3 regions of the Bradyrhizobium sp. 191 genome follow, and region 3 is predicted to be linked to each of the others. Evidence: predicted binding sites of a transcription regulator. Region 3 holds the regulator's gene; each other region holds the start of a gene.

Region 1 (3,272 bases), 400 kb from region 3:
CGCGCGTGCTCGGCGGTCCTTACTGCACCCAGATCCTCGCCGACCATGGCGCCGACGTGATCAAGGTCGAGCCGCCCACGGGCGACGAGGTGCGCGAATGGGGTCCTCCCTTCCACGAGGAGGACGCGGCCTATTTCGTCGGCATCAACCGCAACAAGCGCTCGATCGGGCTCGACCTCGCCTCCGAGGGCGGCCGCGCGGTGCTGCTCAAGATGCTGGAGACGGCCGACGTCCTGATCGAGAATTTCAAGCCGGGCACGCTGGAGAAATGGGGCATCGGCAACGAGAGCTTGCGCGAAAAATTCCCGCGGCTCGTGCATTGCCGGATCTGCGGCTTCGGCGCCGACGGTCCGCGCGGCGGCAACCCCGGCTATGACGCCATCATCCAGGCCATGACCGGCATGATCGCGGCGACCGGCTCGCCCGAGAGCGGGCCGATGCGGATCGGCGTGCCGCTGGTCGACATCACCACCGGACTTTATGCGGCGATCGGCATCCTGATGGCGCTGTCGGAGCGGCAGCGCTCCGGCAAGGGCCAGTTCCTGGAGACGACGCTGTACGAGACCGGCCTTGCCATCATGCATCCGCACACCGCGAATTATTTCATGCATGGCAAGCCGCCGAGCCTCACCGGCAACGAGCATCCGAACCTCGTGCCCTACGCGATCTTCCCGACCAAGACCGACAACATCTTCATCGGCGTCGGCAATGACGGCACCTTCCGCAAGCTGGCCAAGGAGATCGGCAAGCCCGAGCTCGGCACCGATCCGCGCTTTGCCCGCAACAAGGACCGCATCGCCAATCGCGAGGCCCTGCGCGCCGAGCTCGCCGCGGTGTTCAGCCAGCACGAGGCCGAGCCGCTGTGCAATCGCCTGCTCGCGGCAGGCCTGCCCGCTGGCCCCGTGCAGAAGATCGACCAGGCGTTGACCAACCCGCACACGATCGCACGCGGCGATATTATCGAGAAGGATTGGTACAAGGGCGTGGCCTCGCCGATCCGGCTCGATCGCTCAAAGCCGAGCCTGCGCCGCCTGCCGCCGAAATTCAGCCAGCACGCGGCGGAGGTGCTCGGCGAGTTCGGCTACTCCAAGGCCGAGATCGACGCGATGGTCGAGAAGGGCACGGTCTGCGGCCCCGAGCGCAAGCGCTGAGTGGCGCGATCAAATAAGATCGCGAGCGTCGCCGGAGGTGCGCTCCCTCCCCCGCTTGCGGGGGAGGGCTGGGGAGAGGGTGTCTCCGCGAAGGGACAATCCCCCAGAGGATAAAGCCCTCACCCGGCGCGCGGGACGATGCTTCGCATCGCCCGGAGCGCGCCGACCTCTCCCGCAAAGCGGGAGAGGTTTGGAGCCTGCGGCTGGTTGCCGACCTCACATCAACCGATGCCGCACTGCGGCGCGACCCACACGCGTGCAGCGCGAACGGCTGCGGCTGTCCGCGCACGGCTTCGCCAATTTGACGGCTTCCCTTTTCCAGCGCTTGCCGCTTTCGTTTCGGCCGCTTACACAGTCATGTGAACGTCATATGGTGCTGCTAGCGCAAGCGCTTCTTTAGTGACGGGCAAGGGAGGATTCTTGATGGCTCTTCGACATTTTGGTGCGGCTGCCGCATTTGCACTCACGGTCGGCTTGTCGGCTTCGCCGGCGCTGGCTGTGACCGAAATCCAGTGGTGGCACGCGATGACCGGCGCCAACAACGACGTCATCGTCAAGCTCGCCAACGACTTCAACGCTGCGCAGAGCGACTACAAGGTGATTCCGACCTACAAGGGCAACTACGCCGATACGATGAACGCCGGCATCGCGGCGTTCCGCGCCGGCAACGCGCCGCACATCATGCAAGTGTTCGAGGTCGGCACCGCCACCATGATGGCCGCGACCGGCGCCGTGAAGCCGGTCTACAAGCTGATGGCCGAGACCGGCGAGAAGTTCGATCCGAAGGCCTATCTGCCCGCGATCACCGGCTATTATTCGACCTCGAAGGGCGAGATGCTGTCCTTCCCCTTCAACTCGTCGTCGACCGTGATGTGGGTCAACCTCGACGAGCTGAAGAAGGCGAATGTCGAGATCCCGAAGACCTGGCCTGAGGTGTTCGACGCCGCCAAGAAGCTGAAGGCGGCCGGCCACGCCACCTGCGGCTTCTCCAACTCATGGGTCACCTGGGTCAATCTCGAGCAGCTCTCCGCCTGGCACAACGTGCCGCTGGCGACCAAGGCCAACGGCCTCGACGGCTTCGACACCGTGCTCTCCTTCAACGGACCGCTGCAGGTCAAGCATCTCGAGAATCTGGTCGAGCTCCAGAAGGACAAGACCTACGACTATGCCGGCCGCACCAACACCGGCGAAGGCCGCTTCACCTCGGGCGAATGTCCGCTCTACCTGACCTCGTCGGCGTTCTTCGGCAACGTCAAGGCGCAGGCCAAGTTCGCCTTCACGGCGGTGCCGATGCCTTATTATCCGGACGTCAAGGGCGCGCCGCAGAACTCGATCATCGGCGGCGCCTCGCTCTGGATCATGGGCGGCAAGTCGGCCGACGAGTACAAGGGCGTGGCGAAGTTCCTGACCTTCCTCTCCGATACGGATCGTCAGGTCTACATCCACAAGTCCTCGGGCTATCTGCCGATCACCAAGGCCGCGTATGAGAAGGCCAAGGCGGAAGGCTTCTACAAGGACCAGCCCTATCTCGAGACCCCGCTGCTCGAACTCACCAACAAGGAGCCGACCGAGAACTCCCGCGGCCTGCGCCTCGGCAATATGGTGCAGCTCCGCGACGTCTGGGCCGAAGAGATCGAGCAGGCGCTGGCCGGCAAGAAGACCGCCAAGCAGGCGCTGGATGCGGCCGTCGAGCGCGGCAACACCATGCTGCGGCAGTTCGAAAAGACCGCCGTGAAGTAAGGCGACAAGCGGCAGGCCGGTGAAGCCGGCCTGCCGCTGCTGCGGGCATCATGCAAAAGCAAGCCATTTTCCAATCCAAGCTGTTGCCCTACGCGCTGGTTGCGCCGCAGCTCGCGATCGTCCTGATTTTCTTCTACTGGCCGGCCTTGCAGGCGGTGATCCAGTCCTTCCTGCTCCAGGATGCCTTCGGCCTCTCAACCAGCTTCGTCTGGTTCGAGAACTATATCGACCTGTTCAAGGAGCCCGCCTATTTCGAGGCGATCCTGCGCACCTTCTTCTTCTCGTTCGCAATCGCGGTGTCGTCGCTGTCGTTCGCGCTGCTGCTCGCCGTGATGGCGGACAAGCCGCTGCGCGGCTCGATGCTCTACCGCACGCTGCTGA
Region 2 (3,272 bases), 190 kb from region 3:
GTTGACCATCTGGCACTCGGTCAGCTCGATCGAACCGAGCGGCACGGCGAAGCCGGCGTCTTCCGCGATGAATTCGACCTCGACCTCGCCGAAGCGGATCTCGCCCGCGAAGGGATGGTTGCGGCCATAGCCGCGCTGGGTGGAATAGCCCATCGCCAGCAGGAAGCCTTCGTCGCCGCGCGCCAGATTTTGCAGGCGCAGGTCGCGATCCGCCGGGAAGTTCAGCGGCTCGCGGGTGAGATCGCCGACCGGCACGCCGTCCTCGGCTTGGGGCGAGGATTCGATCAGCCCGTCGCGTCCGAGAATGTCAGTCACGCGCGGCGTTGGCGCGGTGGGCGCTTCGGCCGTCGCCGGGGCGTCGGGAACGAAGCCTTCGGCGAGCGATGGATCGAGCAGGCGATGGGTATAGTCGAAGGTCGGCCCGAGGATCTGACCGCCGGGAATGTCCTTGAAGGTCGAGGACACCCGCCGCTGCACCCGCATGGCGCCGGTGTCGACCGGCTCGCTGGCGCCGAAGCGCGGCAGCGTAGCGCGGAAAGCGCGGACCAGGAAGATCGCCTCGATCAGGTCGCCGCGCGCCTGCTTGATCGCCAGCGCCGCGAGCTCGCGATCGTAGAGCGAGCCTTCGCTCATGACGCGGTCGACGGCGAGGCCGAGCTGCTCCGAGATCTGGTCGAGCGTGACCTCCGGAACGTCCTGGTCACCGCGCCGCTTGTGCGCGAGCAGGCGATGGGCGTTCTCGATGGCGCGTTCGCCGCCCTTGACTGCAACATACATGCTTCAGCTTCCTTTGCTCACGACACGCGTTGTGCGCGGGATCGCAACCACGGCGTCATCGGCGACCAGCACCACGTCGATGCCGCGCGGAAACAGCGCCTCGTTGATCCGAAGGCGTTCGAACAGGTCGAAAGGCTTGATCGACGCCTGCAGCGTCGCGACACCGTCGATGCCGGGGCCGCGCAGCTCGAAGCCGCGCCCGGAGGCCAGGCTGTCGACCTGAATGATCACCGTGGTCGAACGATCCGGGTATTCGCTCGTCCCGAGCGCGAACCGGTCGAGCGGCGGAAGCGCCGTGCCGTCGCTGATCAGCGCGAAGCTCGCGATCGAGCAATCCTGCACCACCGGCGCGCCGGTATGAAATTTCAGCCACTTCACCAGGTCGGAGCTCTCCACCATCCGCGCATCGAGCCAGAGCGGCGTGTCGTGGTCGAACAGCGTGAGCGCGATCGCGGCGGTGCCGCGCATCATCGTATCAGGCGCCCCCGCAATCGGCACGATGCGCTGGACCGAGCCCGGCCGCGCCATGGCGTCCATGACGGAGCGAAAGGTCGATTGCGCCGACAGCACCTTGTCGGCAAAACCCGGCGGCAGTTCCGCAATCGTGGTCATGATCTCAGCCCTCACCGCGCACCATGGTGTAGAAATCAACCTTCGTCGCGGCGGTCTCGGCCGCCGCCTGCTTGCGCCGAATCATAAGCTGCTCTCGCAAGGGCGCGATGACACCCCGCTCCACCGCGCCGCCGTGATCACGGGACTGGACCAGCGCATCGCACAACGCGATCAGCCGCGCCTTGTCACCGTCACGGCCGAGCGTGTAGCCGAATCCGACCTCGCCGCTCGCAAGCCGAACCGCGGCACGCGACACCGTGGCCTCGCCGAGATTGAACGGCGCGCCGTCGCCGCCGACCCGGCCGCGCAGCATGACGAGTCCGCTTTCGGGCGCACGCAGATCCTGATGGGCCGGAAGGGCCAAGTTGCGGAGGCGAGCGGCGATCTCGCCCGCCTCCGCTTGCGCCAGCACCGCCATCGCGGCCCTGCGCTGGGCTTGCTGATTGTTGTGCTGCGTCACCTGGTCCACCGAACTTGCCGCATCGAAGTTGTCTATGATAATAGACAACTTCATACGGATACGCCATGACTGTTTCGTGACAATGATGTGATTTCTGGGGTAGGTTTCCCGCGACATGAGCATGCAGGACACAGCCTCCTCGGGCGTCGCGCTATGGCGCCTCGTTGCCGACGGCATCGAGCGCGGCATCGCCGACGGCCGCTTTGCGGCCGGCGACAAGCTGCCGGGCGAGATGGAGATCGCCGAAACCTACCGCGTCAACCGCCACACCGTGCGGCGCGCACTGGCAGCCCTCGCCGAGCGCGGCCTGGTGCGGGCCGAGCGCGGCAGCGGAACCTATGTCGAGGCGCAGAAGCTCGCCTATCCCTTGCGCTCGCGCACGCGCTTTTCCGAGATCGTCGGTGCGGGCGGCCGCGAACCGCATGGGCGGCTGATCGATGCGACCGACGATATCGCGACGCGCGAGCTCGCGCGGGAGCTGGGACTGAAGACCGGCGCGCCTTTGATGCGGATCGAGGCGATCCGCCTCGCCGACCGCACGCCGATCTGCGTGTCCACCACCTGGCTGTCGGCGGAGCGGTTTCCGGACGCCGGCACCGTGTTCGCGGCGACACACTCGATGACAAAGCTGCTCGCGCATTACGGCGTGCGCGATTATCGCCGCGGCGCGACCCGAATCACGGCCGGCATCGTCGATGCGACCGATGCCTCACGGCTCGATCTGGCGCTGGGCCGGCCGATCCTGGTCGTCGATGCCACCGACAACGATCTCACGGGCAAGCCGCTGCTGACGAAGCACTCGCGCTTCGCGGCGGAACGGGTGGAATTTCTGGTGGACTCGTAGCTCTTCCCTCTCCCTTTGTGGGAGAGGGTGGCTCGCGCGTAGCGGCGAGACGGGTGAGGGGTCTGTCTCCGCAAATGCTCATCTGAGTTTGCTGAGACATACCCCTCATCCGGCGCTTCGCGCCACCTTCTCCCGCAAGGGGAGAAGGGAAGTGGAGTTCGTGGCGGCACCGACGATTAGGCCACAGCCCGCCTGCCAATGATCGCAAAGCGCAGCTTGCCCGAGATGAAATCGATCGCGGCCACCGCAACCAGGATCATCAGGATCAGGAACGAGACCTTCTGCCATTCCAGCACGCGGATCTGCTCGGCGAGCTGGAGGCCGATGCCGCCGGCGCCGACGATGCCGATGATAGTGGCCGAGCGCGTGTTGGATTCGATGTAATAGAGCACCTGGCCGGCGATGACGGGCAGCACCTGCGGCATCAGGCCGAAGCGGATCTCGTGCAGGGCACTGCCGCCGGAGGCGCGGATGCCCTCGACCTGCTTCCGGTCGGCGCCCTCGAACGCCTCCGAGAACAATTTTCCGAAGGCGCCGAAATCCGACACCGCGATGGCGAGCACGCCGGCGAACGGGCCG
Region 3 (3,272 bases):
CGAGCCTTAAGGGATTCTGGCGGCACGGGTTTTTCAAGGCTTAGGCAATCGCTGCGAAGGCCCCAGGATGGCAGGCGCGCAGCGAGGGAAAGGGTGCAATGACGGTTTTGACCTGGTCCGATGATCGCGTCGAGCAGCTGAAAAAGCTCTGGGAGGCCGGACTTTCGGCCAGCCAGATCGCGGCGGAGCTCGGCAATGTGACCCGCAATGCCGTGATCGGCAAGGTGCACCGGCTCGGCTTGTCCGGCCGCGCCAAGAGCCCTTCGTCGGCAGCGCCCCGGCCGCGCAAGGCGCGCCCCGCGCAGCACATGATGCGGGTGACCCGCCCCGTTGCCCGCGGCAACACCGCGCTGGCGCAGGCCTTCGAGGTCGAGGTGGAGGCCGAACCCGTCACCTACGACAATGTGGTGCCGATGAGCCAGCGGCTGTCGCTGCTGGAGCTGAACGAGGCGACCTGCCACTGGCCGGTCGGCGATCCCTCGAGCCCGGATTTCTTCTTCTGCGGCGGCAAGGCGCTCTCCGGCCTGCCCTACTGCGCCCAGCATTCGCGCGTGGCGTATCAGCCGGCGGCGGATCGCCGGCGCGCACCGGCGAAGCCCACGCGGTGAGTTTGCGGATTTAGTTGGCTGACTGCAAAGTCGGCAGCCGTCGCACGACGGTGCCTCAACACATCCGATGTCGTCCCGGACAAGCGCGCCACAAGCGCACGCAGATCCGGGACCCATAGCCACCGCAAGATGTGGTTACGGGGACTCGGAGTTACCCTTTCGCAAGACAATCGCGCGCTGTGGTTATGGATCCCGGATCTGCGCTTTCGCTTGTCCGGGACGACACTGAACGTGTGGCGATAGCTCGCTAAACCAGCGCCTGCAAACCTTACGTCTGCTCCGCCTTCGCGAACCGATCGTCCAGCGCATAGCCGGCGCCGCGGACGGTGCGGATCGGATCCTGCTCGCGGCCGAGATTGAGCAGCTTGCGCAGGCGGCCGATGTGGACGTCGACAGTGCGCTCGTCGATGTAGATGTCACGGCCCCAGACGCTGTCGAGCAGCTGCTCGCGCGAGAACACGCGGCCGGGATGCTCTAGAAAGAACTCCAGCAGACGATATTCGGTCGGGCCGAGATCGATCGGCCGGCCCGAGCGCGCCACGCGGCGCTTGTCGCGGTCGAGCTCGATGTCGCCATAGGCGAGCACGGTGGCGAGCCGCTCGGGGCTGGCGCGCCTGAGCAGGCCCTTCACGCGGGCCAGCAGCTCCGGTACCGAGAACGGCTTGACGATGTAGTCGTCGGCACCGGTCGCAAGTCCCCGCACCCGCTCGCTCTCCTCGCCGCGCGCGGTGAGCATGATGATCGGCAGCTGCTTGGTTTCGGGACGGGTGCGCAGCCGCCGGCACAGCTCGATGCCCGACAGGCCCGGCAGCATCCAGTCGAGCACGATCAGATCGGGAATGTGCTCCTTGAGGCGGGTGTCGGCATCATCGCCGCGCATCACCGTCTCAACGTCATAGCCGTCGCCTTCGAGGTTGTAGCGAAGAAGCTCGGTGAGAGCTTCCTCGTCCTCAACCACCATAATGCGTGCGCCCATGTTGTCGTCGCTCCTTGGGTATTCGGCGCCGCTTAGGTATTCGGCACCGTCGTGGCGAAGGTCGTCATGTCGCCCTTCGGCCGCTTGTCGGTGATCGCCTGGCCCTCGATCATGTAGAACACGGTCTCGGCGATGTTGGTGGCGTGGTCGCCGATCCGCTCGATGTTCTTGGCACAGAACATCAAATGGATGCAGAACGAGATGTTGCGCGGATCCTCCATCATGTAGGTGAGGAGTTCGCGGAACAGCGAGGTGCAGATGGCATCGACTTCCTCGTCGCCCTTCCACACCGCCATTGCTGCCGGCAGATCGTGCGCGGCATAGGCGTCCAGCACCGACTTGACCTGCTGCTGCACGAGGTCGGTCATGTGTTCCAGGCCGCGGAACAGTTTCAGCGGATGAAAATCCGTCTCCAGCGCCGCGACGCGCTTGCCCATGTTCTTGGCGAGGTCGCCGATGCGCTCGAGATCGGTCGCGACGCGCATGGCGCCGACGATCTCGCGCAGATCGACGGCCATCGGCTGGCGGCGGGCGATGGTGAGCACGGCGCGCTCCTCGATGCGTTTCTGCAGCGTGTCGAGTTCGGCGTCGGTGGCGACGACGCGCTGACCGAGCGCGACGTCGCGGCGGATCAGCGCGTCGACGGAATCGACGATCATGCGCTCGGCGATGCCGCCCATCTCGGCGACCAGGCGCGTGAGTTCCTGGAGGTCGGTATCGAAAGCCTTTGCGGTATGTTCAGAACCCATGTTCCGTCTCCTCAGCCGAACCGGCCGGTGATGTAATCCTGCGTGCGCCGGTCGCTCGGCGACGTGAAGATCTTGCTGGTGTCGTCGAACTCGATCAACTCGCCGAGATACATGAAGGCGGTCTTGTCGGAGACGCGCGCCGCCTGCTGCATGTTGTGCGTGACGATCGCGATCGTGTAGTTCTCGGACAATTCCTGGATCAGCTCCTCGACCTTGGCGGTCGAGATCGGGTCGAGCGCCGAGCACGGCTCGTCGAACAGGATCACCTCGGGTCGCACCGCGACGGTGCGGGCAATGCAGAGGCGCTGCTGCTGGCCGCCGGAGAGCGACAGGCCGGAGGCGTTGAGCTTGTCCTTGACCTCGTTCCACAGCGCGCCGCCGCGCAGCGCCTTCTCCACGCGATCGTCCATCTCGGACTTCGAGATCTTCTCGTAGAGGCGGATGCCGAAGGCGATGTTCTCGTAGATCGTCATCGGGAACGGGGTCGGCTTCTGGAACACCATGCCGACCCGGGCGCGCAGCAGATTGAGGTCGAGCTTGGGGTCGAGCATGTTGGTGTGGTCGAGCAACAGCTGGCCTGTGGCGCGCTGGCCCGGGTAGAGGTCGTACATCCGGTTGAAGATGCGCAGCAGGGTCGACTTGCCGCAGCCGGACGGGCCGATGAAGGCGGTGACGCGATTGGTGCCCAGCGCCAGATTGATGTTCTTCAGCGCATGGTGCTCACCGTAGTAGAAATTGAGGTTGCGCGCGGTGACCTTGGCAGGCGCCTCGGGCAGCGGCTGCGAGCCGGGATGAACGGTCGGCGCGCTTACGGAAATAGACATTTCACTCATTTTGCGGTCCTCTCGGCACCAAGGATGCGGGCGCCAATGTTCAGGGCAAGCACAGTCAGGGTGATCAACAGCGCCCCGCTCCAGGCGAGTTGCTTCCAGTAGGCGT

What was found. Region 3 encodes PhoB, which activates phosphate uptake and scavenging genes when phosphate is short. Its sites were predicted from a motif close to TGTCATNNANCTGTCAT; they were not measured.
Region 1: ugpB (sn-glycerol-3-phosphate ABC transporter substrate-binding protein UgpB) is a predicted target of PhoB. The motif match lies at 1,505-1,521, and genes of this name have one in related genera.
Region 2: phnF (phosphonate metabolism transcriptional regulator PhnF) is a predicted target of PhoB. The motif match lies at 1,915-1,931, and genes of this name have one in related genera.

What each region holds. Positions count from the first base shown of each region.
Region 1 is NZ_CP064692.1:4,595,166-4,598,437, reverse strand. Features, by position in the region: gene IVB23_RS21400 (CaiB/BaiF CoA-transferase family protein) at 1-1,151, shown strand, start outside; gene ugpB (sn-glycerol-3-phosphate ABC transporter substrate-binding protein UgpB) at 1,575-2,891, shown strand; gene ugpA (sn-glycerol-3-phosphate ABC transporter permease UgpA) at 2,942-3,272, shown strand, end outside.
Region 2 is NZ_CP064692.1:5,183,159-5,186,430, reverse strand. Features, by position in the region: gene IVB23_RS24065 (carbon-phosphorus lyase complex subunit PhnI) at 1-777, opposite strand, end outside; gene phnH (phosphonate C-P lyase system protein PhnH) at 781-1,389, opposite strand; gene phnG (phosphonate C-P lyase system protein PhnG) at 1,394-1,858, opposite strand; gene phnF (phosphonate metabolism transcriptional regulator PhnF) at 1,965-2,693, shown strand; gene phnE (phosphonate ABC transporter, permease protein PhnE) at 2,870-3,272, opposite strand, start outside.
Region 3 is NZ_CP064692.1:4,992,394-4,995,665, reverse strand. Features, by position in the region: gene IVB23_RS23125 (GcrA family cell cycle regulator) at 99-608, shown strand; gene phoB (phosphate regulon transcriptional regulator PhoB) at 877-1,584, opposite strand; gene phoU (phosphate signaling complex protein PhoU) at 1,617-2,333, opposite strand; gene pstB (phosphate ABC transporter ATP-binding protein PstB) at 2,345-3,166, opposite strand; gene pstA (phosphate ABC transporter permease PstA) at 3,163-3,272, opposite strand, start outside.